One region of the Streptomyces tatrensis genome, then DNA from elsewhere that is predicted to be linked to it. Evidence: riboswitches for the same ligand, from Rfam matches in the RefSeq annotation. Region 1 holds a riboswitch; the other holds the start of a gene.

What was found. Region 1 has a riboswitch for glycine ahead of gcvP (aminomethyl-transferring glycine dehydrogenase). Riboswitches for the same ligand answer to the same signal wherever they lie in the genome.
Region 2: linked by a shared signal. The riboswitch ahead of gcvT (glycine cleavage system aminomethyltransferase GcvT) and the one ahead of gcvP (aminomethyl-transferring glycine dehydrogenase) in region 1 are both predicted to bind glycine.

The regions. Positions count from the first base shown of each region.
Region 1 is NZ_JBMDLB010000011.1:1,760,190-1,767,906, reverse strand. It holds gene ACODT5_RS23700 (bifunctional nuclease family protein) at 1-349, shown strand, start outside; gene ACODT5_RS23695 (MerR family transcriptional regulator) at 530-1,186, shown strand; gene ACODT5_RS23690 (DNA polymerase IV) at 1,301-3,052, shown strand; gene ACODT5_RS23685 (PRC-barrel domain-containing protein) at 3,626-3,991, opposite strand; glycine riboswitch at 4,111-4,209, shown strand; gene gcvP (aminomethyl-transferring glycine dehydrogenase) at 4,408-7,293, shown strand; gene ACODT5_RS23675 (DUF5999 family protein) at 7,391-7,597, opposite strand.
Region 2 is NZ_JBMDLB010000011.1:6,617,279-6,624,995, forward strand. It holds gene gcvH (glycine cleavage system protein GcvH) at 1-245, opposite strand, end outside; gene gcvT (glycine cleavage system aminomethyltransferase GcvT) at 339-1,454, opposite strand; glycine riboswitch at 1,639-1,742, opposite strand; gene ACODT5_RS46130 (AAA family ATPase) at 1,945-2,655, shown strand; gene ACODT5_RS46135 (enhanced serine sensitivity protein SseB) at 2,846-3,556, shown strand; gene ACODT5_RS46140 (enhanced serine sensitivity protein SseB C-terminal domain-containing protein) at 3,624-4,364, shown strand; gene ACODT5_RS46145 (ABC transporter permease) at 4,802-5,797, shown strand; gene ACODT5_RS46150 (ABC transporter substrate-binding protein) at 5,901-7,679, shown strand.

The DNA of each region.
Region 1 (7,717 bases):
CATTGCCTTCGCGCAGCAGGGGATGGCCCCTGCCCGGCCGCTGACGCACGACCTTTTCAAGGACGTGCTGGAAGCGATCGGCGAGGAGCTCACCGAAGTCCGCATCACGGATCTGCGGGAGGGCGTTTTCTACGCGGAGCTGGTCTTCGCCAGCGGAGTCGAGGTGAGCGCGCGGCCCTCCGACGCCATAGCGCTCGCCCTGCGGACCGGGACGCCGATCTACGGCAGCGACGGCGTGCTCGACGACGCCGGAATCGCGATCCCGGACGAGCAGGAGGACGAGGTGGAGAAGTTCCGCGAGTTCCTCGACCAGATCTCGCCAGAGGACTTCGGCACCGGCCCGCAGTGAGGCGCGGGTCGCGCCGTCCTCCCGGATATTTCAGCCCATTCGAGTAGCCTTTCCCCGCAATGGGGTACGGGAAACCACTCTCAGGGTGATTATCACTCGGCGTGCCGAGTGTGGCGATCGTTGACGCACCCCTGGTGACTGCCTACCTTCAAGGTGGCAGGTCAAGGACGGAGGGTCGGCGTGAGAGTCACGGGCGACGGTATGACCGGGGGCATCCCCGCACGGAGTGACGGTGGGCCGTACCCGCTGCACGGTGGTGCGGTGAACTCCGCGCGCCGTCAGCCGGAGCCCGCGCCGGTCGGTTCGGTGGGGCCGGTGGGGCCCCAGGGCGGCGAGTCCGCACCCGAGCAGGTCGGATACCGAGGGCCGACGGCGTGTGCCGCGGCCGGCATCACGTACCGGCAGCTCGACTACTGGGCACGGACCGGGCTGGTGGAGCCCACGGTGCGTCCCGCCTACGGGTCGGGGACGCAGCGCCTCTACAGCTTCCGGGACGTGGTCGTCCTCAAGATCGTGAAGCGCTTCCTGGACACCGGGGTGGCGCTGCAGAACATCCGCACCGCCGTGCAGCACCTGCGCGACCGGGGTTTCTCGGACCTGGAGCGGATGACGCTGATGAGCGACGGCGCCACCGTGTACGAGTGCACCTCGCCGGATCAGGTCGTCAGCCTGCTCCAGGGCGGCCAGGGCATCTTCGGCATCGCCGTGGGCGTGGTCTGGCGCGATGTCGAGAACGCGCTGTCGCAGCTGCACGGGGAGCGCGTGGACACGGGCGAGACGGTGGTCGGGCACAACCCGGCCGATGAGCTGGCCGCCCGGAGGAACCGGGCCGTCTGAGGCGGAGCGCGGGGGCGAAGGCGCGGGGGCTGGGGGGACGGGCCGGGTGGTCCGTCCGGCTCGCCTGGCTCGGGTGCGGGCCGATTGTCAGTGGTGTAGGGCAGCATCGGAGCTGTGAGAGCCGCGCCGACCATCCTGCACCTGGACATGGACGCCTTCTACGCCTCCGTGGAGCAGGCGTCGAAGCCGAGCCTGCGCGGCAAGGCCGTCATCGTCGGCGGGCTCGGGCCGCGCGGGGTCGTGGCCACCGCCTCCTACGAGGCCAGGCGGTTCGGTGTGCATTCGGCCATGCCGATGGCCCAGGCGCGGCGGCTCTGCCCGAACGGCGCGTGCCTGATTCCGCGCTTCAGCCTGTACCGCGAGGTCAGCGACACGGTCATGGCGATGCTCCGGGAGCTGTCCCCCCTCGTGGAGCCGCTGAGCCTGGACGAGGCCTTCGTGGACCTCGAGGCGGGCGGCGTCGCCTTCGACGCCCAGGCCGCGCGGGCCGTCGGCGAGCGGCTGAGGGCCGACATCACCGCCGCGACCGGGCTGAGCGGGTCGGTGGGGCTCGCGGGGTCCAAGATGCTCGCCAAGGTCGCCTCCGAGGAAGCCAAGCCGGCCGGGCTGCTGCTGATCGAGGTCGGCACGGAGCGGGCGCACCTCGCACCCATGTCGGTACGGACCCTGCCCGGGGTGGGGCCGGCCACGGGGGAGCACCTGCGGCGGGCCGGGATCACCACGGTGGGGGAGTTGGCGGAGGCCGGCGAGGACGAACTGGTCCGGATGGTGGGGCGCTCGCACGGGGTCGGGCTGTACCGGATGGCGTTCGGAGTGGACGAGCGGCCGGTGGTCGCCGAGCGCGACGCGAAGTCCGTATCGGTGGAGGACACCTTCGACGTGGACCTGCACGACCGGGTGCGGATCCGCAACGAGGTGCACCGGCTCTCCGACCGGTGCGTGGAGCGGCTGCGCGCGTCGGGGCACTCGGGGCGGACCATCGTGCTCAAGGTTCGGCGGTACGACTTCTCCACGCTGACCCGCTCAGAGACCCTGCGGGGGCCCACGGACGACCCCGCGGTGGTGCGGGAGGCGGCGGCGCGGCTGCTGGAGGCCGTGGACACCACGGGCGGGGTGCGGCTGCTGGGGGTGGGGGTGACGGGGCTGGCGGACTACACGCAGGAGGACCTCTTCGCCTTCGCCGACGCGATGGCTGCGCGGGCGGGTGTGGGGGGTGGCGCGGTGGCCTCCGGGGGCGAGGCGGTTGCCGTTGCCGCTGGGGCGGGGAGGCCGCTTGCCGACGCCGGTGGGGGGCCGGAGGCGCAGGTTCCGGCCTTGGGTGACGGTGCCGGGCAGGGGCTCCGGTCCGGGCAGGAAGAGAGTGCCGGGCAGGGCCGGGGTGGGGCCGCTGCCGCCGGGGTGGGGCTTGGCGGGGGCGCCGGGCAAGGTCAGGCTGCGTGGCAGGACCAGGGGCAGAGCCAGGGACAGGCCCAGGGGGCTGGGGTAGGGCAGCCTGAGGTTGCTGCGCAGGATCAGGTCAGCCAGGAGGGGCGGGGGGCCGGGCACGGGCAGGGCGAGGTCGCCGGGTCGGCACAGGGTGACCAGCAGGGGCAGGGGGCCGTGCAGGGGCTCGGGGGTGCGGGCGGTGCCGACGGTGTGGTTGAGCGGCGGTGGGCGGCCGGGAGCGATGTGCGTCATGCGGAGTACGGACCCGGGTGGGTGCAGGGCAGTGGGGTCGGGCGGGTGACCGTACGGTTCGAGCAGCCCGGATCCGAGCCGGGGCGGGTGCGGACGTTCCTGGTGGACGACCCCGAGCTGGAACCGTCTGATCCGATGCCGCTGGTCGGGGACCCGGCCGTGGGGGTCGGGGGCTCGACGGCTCTGTAGTGAGGCCGGCTGCGGGGTCTCGCCGGGTCGGGGTGTCCGGGTGTCCCGGGGGCTGTTAGCCGCTGCCGCTGCCGCTGCCGCTGCCGCTGCCGCTGCCGCTGCCGCTGCCGCTGCCGCCGAGGGGTTGGGGGTGTCCCCGTGTCGTCCCCGGCGCACGCCTCCAGCCGCTGCGCCCCGCAGCGAGAGCTCTGGGGCCAGGGCCGTGGGGGTCGGCAGCAGCCGCTGCCTGGTACTGGTGCCTGACGCAGGTCCCCGCTGCTTGGTGCCTGCTACCGATCCCGCCGGGTATCACCGGGGGCCGCGTGCACGCACGCTGTTGGGGCCGCCTGGACCGTGGGAGGTGTTGAGTACCCGCTACCCGCTACCCGCTGCCCGCTACCTGCCGGGCCCCCCGGGGTGCCCGCTGCCCGGTGTGCGTCGTCGGGTGACGGTGGCCGTGGGGGCGGCTGGGGCGTGCTGTCTGCGGGCTGGGGGCCGTTGCCGGGGCCCCTGGATGGTGTGGGGGAGTTTTTCGATGGGCGGGGGAGGCGTGGCCCGCTGCCCCGGTTGGGTGGTGGGCAGCGGGTGTGGGGGTCAGGGGGAGTCGGGGGATTTGTGGCCGAAGTCGTGCTGGAAGTCGGACGGGAGGGCCAGGTCCAGGCCGTAGTGGTGGTAGAGCTGCAGCTCCTGTTCGGGGGAGAGGTGGCGGCCGACTCCGAAGTCGGGAGCGTCCTTGATGAGGGAGCGCTCGAAGGGCACGCGCAGGGTGTCGCCCACCATCTCGCTGGGCTCCAGCGGGACGAAGGCGTCCCGGCTGAAGAGTCCGGTGCGTACGGCGGCCCATTCCGGGACGCCCGTGGCGTCGTCGAGGTAGACCTCGTCGACGGTGCCGATCTTGGTGCCATTGCGGTCGAACGCCTTGCGGCCGATCAGGCTGCGGGGATCGATGTCGGTCTGCACGGTCCGGTCCCTCCATTTGGGCGCAACTCCTCCGTAAGCACTACAAAAGTGCATTTCTGGAGAGGGGGCCACTCGAGGGAGGTGCCCAGATCCTCGCTGGTAGGCTGGGTGACGGCTGTTGACCCTGTGCGGGAGAGTCCTCCGAGTGAGTGAGACGGAGGCGCCGAAGGAGCAAATCCTCCCCGGAATCTCTCAGGCATACGTACCGCACGTGGTGAGGCCACTCTGGAAAGCAGGTGTGGGTACCGGGCGCGCAGTGCCGGTCCCTCTCCTCACCGACGGTGAAAGCCGGATCTCGTGGGCGATCCCCGCGCGGCCCGGTGAAGCTCTCAGGTTGTGATGACAGAGGGGGAGGCCGTCCGGGTGCCCGCGCCGTGGTGCCCCTCGCAGGTCGTACGACCAGGAGGCCTCCGTACATGACCGCCAACCGCATTTCGCTCTCCCAGCTGGAGCGAGGCATCCCCTTCGAGCAGCGCCACATCGGCCCGGATGCCGAGGCGCAGGCGAAGATGCTCGCTCAGGTGGGCTACGGCTCCCTCGACGAGCTCACCGCCGCCGCGGTGCCGGATGTGATCAAGACCACTGCCGCGCTGAACCTGCCCGAGGCGCGGACCGAGGCCGAGGTGCTCGCCGAGCTGCGTCAGCTCGCCGACCGCAACCAGGTCCTCTCGTCCATGATCGGGCTGGGCTACTACGGCACCTTCACGCCGCCGGTGATCCTGCGCAACGTCATGGAGAACCCGTCCTGGTACACGGCGTACACGCCCTACCAGCCGGAGATCTCCCAGGGCCGCCTCGAGGCCCTGCTGAACTTCCAGACCGTCGTCGCCGAGCTGACCGGCCTGCCGACCTCCGGTGCCTCCCTGCTCGACGAGGGCACGGCGGCCGCCGAGGCCATGACCCTGGCCCGCCGGGTGGGCAAGGCCAAGGGCAACGTCTTCCTCATCGACGCCGACGCGCTGCCGCAGACCATCGCGGTGATCCAGACCCGTGCCGAGCCGATCGGCATCGAGGTCGTCGTCGCCGATCTGAGCGAGGGGATTCCGGCCGAGATCGCCGAGCGCGGCGTCTACGGCGTGCTGCTCCAGTACCCGGGTGCCTCCGGCGCCGTGCGGGAGATCAAGCCGGTCATCGAGCAGGCGCACGCGCTCGGCGCGATCGTCGCCGTCTCCGCGGACCTGCTCGCCCTGACCCTGCTGACCTCCCCGGGCGAGCTGGGCGCGGACATCGCGGTCGGCACCACTCAGCGCTTCGGCGTCCCGATGGGCTTCGGCGGACCGCACGCCGGCTACATGGCCGTCCAGGCCAAGCACGCCCGCTCGCTGCCCGGCCGCCTCGTCGGCGTGTCCGTGGACGCGGACGGCAACAAGGCCTACCGCCTGGCGCTGCAGACCCGCGAGCAGCACATCCGCCGCGAGAAGGCCACCAGCAACATCTGCACCGCGCAGGTGCTCCTCGCCGTCATGGCCGGCATGTACGCCGTCTACCACGGCCCGGACGGGCTGCGGACGATCGCCCGCCGCACCCACCGCTACGCCGCCCTGCTCGCCGCAGGTCTGACGGCCGGCGGGGTCGAGGTCGTGCACGGCGCCTACTTCGACACCATCACCGCGCGGGTCCCGGGCCGGGCCGCCGAGGTCGTCGCCGCGGCCCGCGAGGGTGGCGTCAACCTCTTCCAGGTCGATGCCGACCTCGTCTCGATGTCCTGTGACGAGACGACCCTGCGCGCCACCGTCGAAGCCGTCTGGACCGCCTTCGGTGTCACGGCGAGCGTCGAGGCGCTGGACGAGAGCACCGCCGACGCGCTGCCCGAGGGCCTGCTGCGCTCGGACGCGTACCTGACCCACCCGGTCTTCCACCAGCACCGGTCCGAGACGGCGATGCTGCGCTACCTGCGCAAGCTCTCGGACAAGGACTACGCGCTGGACCGCGGCATGATCCCGCTGGGCTCCTGCACCATGAAGCTCAACGCGACCACCGAAATGGAGTCGGTCACCTGGCCGGAATTCGGCCAGGTGCACCCGTTCGCCCCGGTCGAGCAGGCCGAGGGGTACCTCACGCTCATCACCGAGCTGGAGGAACGTCTCTGCGAGGTCACCGGCTACGACAAGGTCTCCATTCAGCCGAACGCCGGCTCCCAGGGTGAGCTCGCCGGCCTGCTGGCCGTCCGCGCGTACCACCGGGCGAACGGCAACGAGCAGCGCACCGTCTGTCTCATCCCGTCCTCCGCGCACGGCACCAACGCCGCGAGCGCCGTGATGGCCGGCATGAAGGTGGTCGTGGTCAAGACCGCCGACGACGGCGAGGTGGACGCGGACGACCTGCGCGCCAAGATCGAGCAGTACCGCGACGAGCTCGCCGTGCTGATGATCACGTACCCCTCCACGCACGGTGTGTTCGAGGAGCACGTCGCCGACATCTGCGCCCAGGTGCACGACGCCGGCGGCCAGGTCTACGTGGACGGCGCCAACCTCAACGCCCTGGTGGGCCTGGCCAAGCCGGGTCACTTCGGCGGCGACGTCTCGCACCTGAACCTGCACAAGACCTTCTGCATCCCGCACGGCGGCGGCGGCCCGGGCGTCGGCCCGGTCGGTGTCCGGGCGCACCTTGCCCCGTACCTGCCCAACCACCCGCTCCAGCCGACCGCCGGTCCGGAGACGGGCGTCGGCCCCATCTCGGCCGCTCCGTGGGGCTCGGCGGGCATCCTGCCGATCTCCTGGTCGTACGTGCGTCTGATGGGCGGCGAGGGCCTCAAGCGCGCCACCCAGGTGGCGGTGCTCGGCGCGAACTACATCGCCAAGCGCCTGGAGCCGCACTACCCGGTGCTCTACACCGGCCCGGGCAACCTGGTCGCGCACGAGTGCATCATCGACATGCGCCCCCTGTCGAAGGCGACGGGCGTGAGCATCGACGACATCGCCAAGCGCCTGATCGACTACGGGTTCCACGCGCCGACCATGTCCTTCCCGGTCGCCGGCACCCTCATGATCGAGCCGACGGAGTCCGAGGACCTCGCCGAGATCGACCGCTTCTGCGACGCGATGATCGCCATCCGCGCCGAGATCGAGCGGGTCGCGGGCGGCGAGTGGCCGGTGGACGACAACCCGCTGGCCAACTCCCCGCACACGGCGGCGGCGCTGGGCGGCGAGTGGAACCACCCGTACACCCGCGACGAGGCCGTCTTCCCGGGCGGGGTGTCGGCCGCGGAGAAGTACTGGCCGCCGGTGCGTCGCATCGACGGTGCCTTCGGCGACCGGAACCTGGTGTGCTCCTGCCCGCCGCTGGACGAGTACGACAACTGATCGACAACATGACGAAGTGACATGACGAAGTGACATGACGAAGGGGCCGGTCCGGGAGTTCGCTCCTGGGCCGGCCCCTTTCGTTCGCGTCGTTCGGCTAGGCCGCCTTCATCACCTGCGCCGCCGCGAGCACGCGGTGCGGGGCGATGATCTGGCCGTCCGGCAGCAGCTCACCGGTGTCCTCGAAGAGCAGGACGCCGTTGCACAGCAGGCTCCAGCCCTGTTCCGGGTGAACGGCCACGGGGTGCGCGGCCTCCCGGTCGGCGGAGTCGGCGGACGGGCATGCTGGCTTGTGCTGGCACATGGATGCGTTCTTTCGCTGCGGTGTGGTCTGTGTGCTGCGGCTCGATGCGTTGGTCATGGCCGCCCCCCGTATCAACGACTTGGCTCGGTCAGAGTCCCCAGTGTTCCCCCACGACCTAGT
Region 2 (7,717 bases), 4.9 Mb from region 1:
TGGTTGGACTCGACGATCTCGCCGGTGACGGGGGAGTACAGGTCGCTGACCGACTTGGTCGACTCCAGCTCGCCGCAGGTCTCGCCCGCGGTCACCGTGTCGCCCACCTCGGGAAGCTGGGCGTAGACGACATCACCGAGCGCGTTGGCCGCGAACTCCGTGATGCCGACCGTCGAGACGCCGTCCTCGGCGACCGACAGCCACTCGTGCTCCTTGCTGTAACGCAGCTGCTGGGGGTTGCTCATGACCTGATTCTCCTGGATGCGGGGGAGTGGATACGAACGGAGGTCCTGCGGACGGCGCAGGGGCGCCGTAGTGCGGTGACGTGCGGTACGGGGTTACTTCTGCCGCTTGTAGAACGGCAGGGCCACGACCTCGTACGCCTCATGCGTACCGCGAATGTCCACGCCGACGCCGGAGGTGCCGGGCGCGGCGTGCGCCGCGTCGACATAGGCCATCGCGATCGGCTTGCCCAGCGTCGGGGACGGGGCGCCCGAGGTGACCTCGCCGACGACCTGGCCGTCGAAGGTCACGGAGAAGCCGGCGCGCGGAACGCGGCGGCCCTCGGCGATCAGGCCGACCAGCTTGCGCGGCGCCTTGGAGGCGGCGCGCTCGGCGGCGGCCTCCAGGGCGGCGCGGCCGACGAAGTCGCCCTCCTTCTCGAACTTCACGACCCGGCCCAGCCCCGCGTCGAACGGGGTGAGGGAGGTGGTCAGCTCGTGCCCGTACAGCGGCATGCCCGCTTCCAGGCGCAGGGTGTCGCGGCAGGACAGGCCGGCCGGGACCAGGCCGACGCCCTCGCCCGCCTTGGTCAGCGCCTGCCACAGCTCCACGGCGTGCTCGGGCGAGACGAACAGCTCGAAGCCGTCCTCGCCGGTGTAGCCGGTACGGGCGATCAGCGCGGGCACCCCGGCGACCGTGCCGGGCAGGCCGGCGTAGTACTTCAGCCTGTCCAGGTCGGCGTCGGTGAGCGAGGCGAGGATGCCGGGGGACTCCGGACCCTGCACCGCGAGCAGCGCGTACGCGTCGCGGTCGTCGCGGACCTCGGCGTCGAAGCCGGCGGCGCGCTCGGTGATCGCGTCCAGGACGACCTGGGCGTTGGAGGCGTTGGCGACGACCATGTACTCGGTCTCGCCCAGGCGGTAGACGATCAGGTCGTCGAGGATGCCGCCGTCTTCCTGGCAGATGTGCGTGTAGCGGGCGCGGCCGACGCCGACGGTGGAGATGTTGCCGACCAGCGCGTAGTCCAGGACCTTGACGGCCTCGGGGCCGGTCAGGGTGATCTCGCCCATGTGGGAGAGGTCGAAGAGGCCGGCCGTGGTGCGGACGGCGTTGTGCTCGTCGCGCTCGCTGCCGTACCGCAGGGGCATGTCCCAGCCCGCGAAATCGGTCATGGTCGCACCGAGGAGACGGTGCAGCGCATCGAGGGCGGTCAGGCGGGGGGCAGTGCTCATGGGTGTGGCTCCCGGGTCCCAGGGCATGACATGACGAGGAGGAGTTCCTCCCCATCTGTCATCGGAACCTGAGAGGTTCGCCGAGAGTTCCCCGCTTCCAGGGGAAGGTCATCGACTTGCACCTTGGGTGGAGCCGTCGCCGGCGCCCTGACGGGCGGTGGCGCGGCTCGCTTTTCAGATCTGCCTCATCCACGCGGTACGGGGCCTGAGAGATTCAAGGGAGGTACTTGCTCCTTCGGCGCCCGGGCACCGCCTTGCGGCGTGCCGGGACTCTCCCGCGCGGATTCAAGCGGCCGGTATGCAGTTAGGTGTCCAGATGGCGCACATCATTGCACGGCGTGCGGCTGAATGGGGGAGGGGGTCCGCAAGCCGAGCGGTCCCGGAGCGGACCGGGAGCAGAACCGGAGCGGAACCGGAGGCACCGGATTGCCGTCTCTTTACACTCAGAGGGACCGGGTCCAGGCGACCCGTCGCGGGGGAGGCGAGCACTGTGCGGAGATTCGGAGTACTGGCGGCGACGAGCAGCACCGGCACCGTCGAGGGAGCGGTGGCCGGGGTGCCGTCGGTGCCGTCGCAGCGCGGTCTCGTACGGGATCCCGCGGCCGGCGGGACGACGGGCGGGACGGCGGGCGAGCCCGGAGCGGTACGGGACCTGCGCGGCGCCGAGGGCCCGCGGCGGCTCCGCTTCGCCGAGGGGGACGTCGTGGTGGTCTCCGGACTGCCCGGAGGCGGCAAGACCACCCTGATCAAGCGGGCCGCGGAGGGCGGCGGGATCGACTCCCAGGACGCCCGCGAGCGCTGGGAGCGCCGGATGCCGGCCGCCCTGCCCTACGCGGTGTACCGGCCGGCGGTCCGGATCGCGCACTACTGGGGCCTGTGGCGGGTGCTCCGCTCCGGGGCCCCGGCCGTCGTCCACGACTGCGGCACGCAGAGCTGGGTACGGGCGCTGCTGGCTTCCGCGGCCCGGCGGCGCGGCCGCGCGCTGCACATGGTGCTGCTGGACACCACTGCGCAGGAGGCCCGGGCCGGGCAGGCGGCGCGGGGCCGGGGCGTGTCGGCGTACGCCTTCGCCCGGCACCGGGGCGCGGTGGCCCGGCTGCTGCGCGAGGCCGAGGCGGGCCACCCGCCGGCCGGCTGCGCGTCGGTGACCCTGCTGGACCGCCCGGCGGCGTCCCGGCTGACGTCGATCGGCTTCCACTAGCGGCGGCTTCGGCCGGCTCGGGCGGCGGCCGGCGCGAGGGGGTGCCGGCTCGAGCGGCCCCGGCGGGGGCGGATCGGGCACGGGCGGATGCGGCGCGCGGGTGGTTCCGTCACGGGCGGCCCCCGGCCGGGGTGTCGCAGGCGCCCGTTAATCTCTGGGCGAGACCAAGGGCAAGCGAGCGGAGACGTACATGTGGCCGGGTAACGAGCTGGAGCAGGTGCTCGGGGCGGCGCTCGGACAGGAGGGCGCCGGGGGGCGCATCCTCGAGGTCCTCGGGCGCAGCCACCTGTGGATCCCGCTGCCCGGCGGGGTGAACAGCCTGAGCCTGCCCACCATGGAGATCGACGGCGCCGCGTACGTGCCCGTCTACAGCTCCGAGGAGCAGTTCCGCGCCTGCGCCGGACCCGCCATGGACTTCGCCGTCGCCCCCGCCGTGGACTTCGCCCGCGGCCTGCCCCCGCAGCTCGGCCTCGCGGTGAACCCCGAGGGCTCCGTCGGCGTGCCCCTGCCCCCGCCCGCCGTCGCGGAGCTCTGCCGCACCGGCGGCGGCCCGCTCGACGGCCCCGCCACCGGCGGCCGGGTCCGGCTCTTCGAGCCCGACTGGCAGGAGGACCCGGTCGAGTTCCTGACCGCCGCCGCGGAGGAGTTCCGGGCCACCGGAGTCGTCGCCTCCGCGCACCGCTGCCTCGCCAGCGTGGAGGGCGGCTCGCCGGAGCTCTACATCGGAGTCCATCTGGTGGGATGGGAGCCCGGCATGCGAAACGCCCCGATGGAGGCGCTGGGCCGCGCCCTGACCCGCGTACCACCGGCCTGGCCGGTGCAGTTGATCCTGCTCGACGCCGCCGAAGACCCGGTCGTGGACTTCATCACCACGCGCGTACGCCCCTTCTACCTGCCGTAGTGACGCTTAAGCTGGTGGCCGACACGCGTGGACGACGGGCGGACGAACAGACGAAGAGGGGTACCGGGTGAGTGCGTCAGGCACGGCCGCGGTCGGGCAGGTCGAGCACATGCTGCGCCAGGTGACTCCCGGGCGCTACGAGAGCTACGAGTCCCTCCTGCACGCCCTGGCCGAGGGACGGCTGTGGATGCTCCTCTGGCAGGGGCAGCCCGGCTCCCCGGAGGCCCAGTACGGCGGCATGGAGGTCGAGGGCCTCGGGTACGCGCCCTGCGTGACCTCCCCGCAGGAGCTGGCCGCCAGCGGCTGGAACCGCGGGTACGAGGTGGTCACCGGCCGGGACATCGCCCGCGCCCTCTACCCCGACCGCTGGGGGCTGTGGCTCAATCCGCACGCCCAGGGCGGCGGCGTCGGCATTCCCTGGGCCGACCTGCGCCGGATCGCCACCGGGCTGGACCGGATGCCGGCCGGCCCGCTGCGGCTGTCCGAGCCCGCCATCGAGCTGCCGCAGTTCTACGGGCTGCTCACGCAGCACGCGCACCGCACGCCCGCCGTCCGCTCGCTGCGCCGCGCCTGGGTGCAGCCCGCGCTGGGGTCCCCGTACCTCGCCGTCGGGCTCGACCTGTACGACGCCTCCGCGCACGCGCTGGAGTCCGTACGGGAGATGATGCGCCAGTCGGTCGGAGCGGTCCCCGAGGGGGTGCCCGTGTGCACGGTCGCGCTCGCGGACGAACACGATCCGGTGGCGATGTGGCTGCGCGCGCGGACCCGTCCCTTCTACGACCGCGAGGGACAGGCGCCCGCCTACTGAGACGTCCCGCTCGTTGAGACATTGGGGCCAAGACGCCCGAGGCCGCACGGAACAGTCGTTCCGTGCGGCCTTTGCGTTGTCCTGATTTCGACGTTGATGTACGCCCAATAGGCATGCTCGTAGGCCGAGTTGGGCGCCATGTCCGATTTCCTGCCGAACGGGATGTCTTGCTCCGCTGAGACGACAGTGAAGTCCGGATAACGGGAACTCGACCCTCAGATCACGGTTGCGCATCCATTCACCTGCGGGTCTGGCGGCTGATCGAGCGCCCGATGAAGACTCCCCACCCAAGAGCGGGTCAGTCCTCCAAGGACTGTCCCGCCGCAGGAAATTCGCGCACCAGCTACCTCGCACTCCGAGCGCCACTCCGCACCAACGCCGCCACAGCGGCGGGCATGGGCCGGCCCACCCGTCGGCCGAGAGGGGTCCCCACCACGATGACGGCACCACTGCACGACATGAGCGCGGAGACACCCGCACCCGTGTCCGTAGCCGACGTCCCCGCCAAGGCCATCGAAGGCCGTTCTCCCGGCCGCATCGCCTGGATGCGGCTCAAGCGCGACAAGGTCGCGCTGGCCGGCGGTTTCGTCGTGCTCCTGCTGATCCTCGTCGCGCTCTTCGCGCCGCTGATCGTCAGCGCGTTCGGCCACCCCCCGGAGGAACTGCACGAAGACCTGCTGGACCCGCTGCTGGGCCTGCCGGCAGGCGACTACGGCGGCATGAGCAGCGACTTCCTGCTGGGCATCGAGCCGGTCAACGGCCGCGACGTGTTCAGCCGCATCGTCTACGGCGCGCGCATCTCGCTGCTGGTCGCCTTCCTGTCCGCCTTCGTGGCGGTCTCGCTGGGCACCTTCTTCGGCATCGTCGCCGGCTACTTCGGCGGCTGGGTCGACGCGGCCATCAGCCGGGTCATGGACCTGCTGCTCGCCTTCCCGCAGCTGCTCTTCATCATCGCGCTGGTCTCGGTCGTCCCGGCCAAGCTCTGGGGCTTCGAGGGATCGGGCCTGCGGATCGCCGTACTGGTCCTGGTGATCGGCTTCTTCGGCTGGCCCTACATCGGCCGCATCGTCCGCGGACAGACCCTGTCGCTGCGCGAGCGGGAGTACGTCGAAGCGGCGCGGAGCCTGGGCGCGGGCCGGATGTACATCCTCTTCCGCGAGCTGCTCCCGAACCTGGTCGCACCGATCACCGTCTACGCGACGCTGATGATCCCCACCAACGTGCTGACCGAGGCCGCGCTCAGCTTCCTGGGTGTCGGCGTCAAGCCGCCCACACCGTCCTGGGGCGAGACCCTCTCGACGGCCGTGCGGACCTATGAGGACGACCCGCTCTTCATGATCTTCCCCGGCATGGCGATCTTCATCACCGTGCTGGCCTTCAACCTCTTCGGCGACGGCGTCCGCGACGCACTCGACCCGAAGGGCTCCCGCTAGCCGTCCCCGCAGGTCATCCCGCAGGGCACCCCGTAGGTCAGAACCGCAGGGCACACCGGAACCCGGCTTCGTACCGGAATCACAACGGAGGGTTGCGAGCATCGTGACTACCCATCGCATGTCCAAGCGCAGGCTCGTCGCCGGCACGGCCGTCGTGCTCGCGACGATGCTGTCCGCGACCGCCTGTGGCGGCGACGACGGCAAGACCAAGGACGAGAAGCCGGCAGCGGCGGGCGGCTTCAACGCCGCCATCGGCAAGGTCGCCAACGCGTCCACCAAGCCGGGCGGCGAGCTGAAGTTCGTCGGCACGCAGGAAGCCGACTCGTGGGACCCGCAGCGCGGTTACTACGGCTTCATGTGGGACTTCTCCCGCTACTACACCCGCCAGCTCGTCAGCTTCAAGGCGGAGCCGGGCAGCAAGAGCACCGAGCTCGTCCCCGACCTGGCCACCGCGAACGCGGAGATCAGCGACGGCGGCAAGACCTACAAGTACACCCTCAAGGACAACGTGACCTGGGAGGACGGCACCCCCGTCACCGCCCAGGACATCAAGTACGGCATCGAGCGCACCTGGGCCCAGGACGTCATCTCCGGCGGCCCGGTCTACCTGATGCAGGTCCTCGACCCGAAGTCCGAGTACCCGGGTCCGTACAAGGACACCGCCCCGGACAAGCTCGGCCTCAAGGCGATCGAGACCCCGGACGCGAAGACCATCATCTTCAAGCTGCCGCAGCCCAACGGCGACTTCGAGCAGATGCTGGCCATGCCGGCCGCCAGCCCGGTCAAGCAGGAGAAGGACACCGCGGCCAAGTACGGCCTCAAGCCCTTCTCCAACGGCCCGTACAAGATCGACTCGTACGAGCCCAACAAGAGCATGAAGCTCTCGCGCAACACCAACTGGAAGCCCGAGTCGGACACCATCCGCAAGGCGCTCCCGGACTCCATCTCCGTCACGTTCATGGCGAACGCGGACGACATGGACAAGCGCCTGATGAACGGCGAGTTCGACCTGGACATCAACGCGACCGGCATCGGCCAGGCGGCCCGCGCCACCGCGCTGAAGGACCACAAGGACAACCTGGACAACGGCCAGACCGGCTTCATCCGGTACGCCGTGATGCCGCAGACCGTCGCGCCGTTCGACAACATCGAGTGCCGCAAGGCCGTCATCTACGCGGCCGACAAGAAGTCCCTGCAGACCGCCCGCGGCGGCCCGCAGGCCGGTGGCGACATCGCCCCCAACATGCTCCCGCTGGGCATCAAGGGCGCCGACGGCAAGTACGACCCGTACGAGGTCCTGAAGAACGACGGCAAGCCGAACGTCGACAAGGCCAAGGCCGCTCTGAAGGCCTGTGGCAAGGAGACCGGCTTCAAGACCACCATCGCGGTCCGCAACAACAAGCCGGTCGAGGTCGCCACGGCCGTCTCCCTGCAGAACGCCCTGAAGCAGGTCGGCATCGAGGCCGAGATCGACCAGTTCGACGGCGCCCAGACCTCCGGCATCATCGGTTCGCCGAAGGTCGTCAAGGAGAAGGGCTACGGCATCATCATCATGGGCTGGGGCGCCGACTTCCCGACCGGTCAGGGCTTCTCCCAGCCGCTGGTCGACGGCCGCTTCATCCTGCAGAGCGGTAACAACAACTTCTCCGAGCTGAACGACCCGGCCATCAACGGCCTGTTCGACCAGGCCATCGCGGAGACCGACCCGGCCAAGGCCGGCGACATCTACAAGCAGATGAACCAGAAGGTCTCCGAGGCCGCGGTCTACCTGCCCTTCGTCTACGACAAGACGATCTCGTGGCGCAGCAGCCGCCTGAAGAACGTCTACACGTCCGACGCGTACAACGGCCGGTACGACTACGCCTCGCTCGGCGTCCAGTAAACAAACCGTCCGATTCAGTTCCAGTGCCACACCCGCTA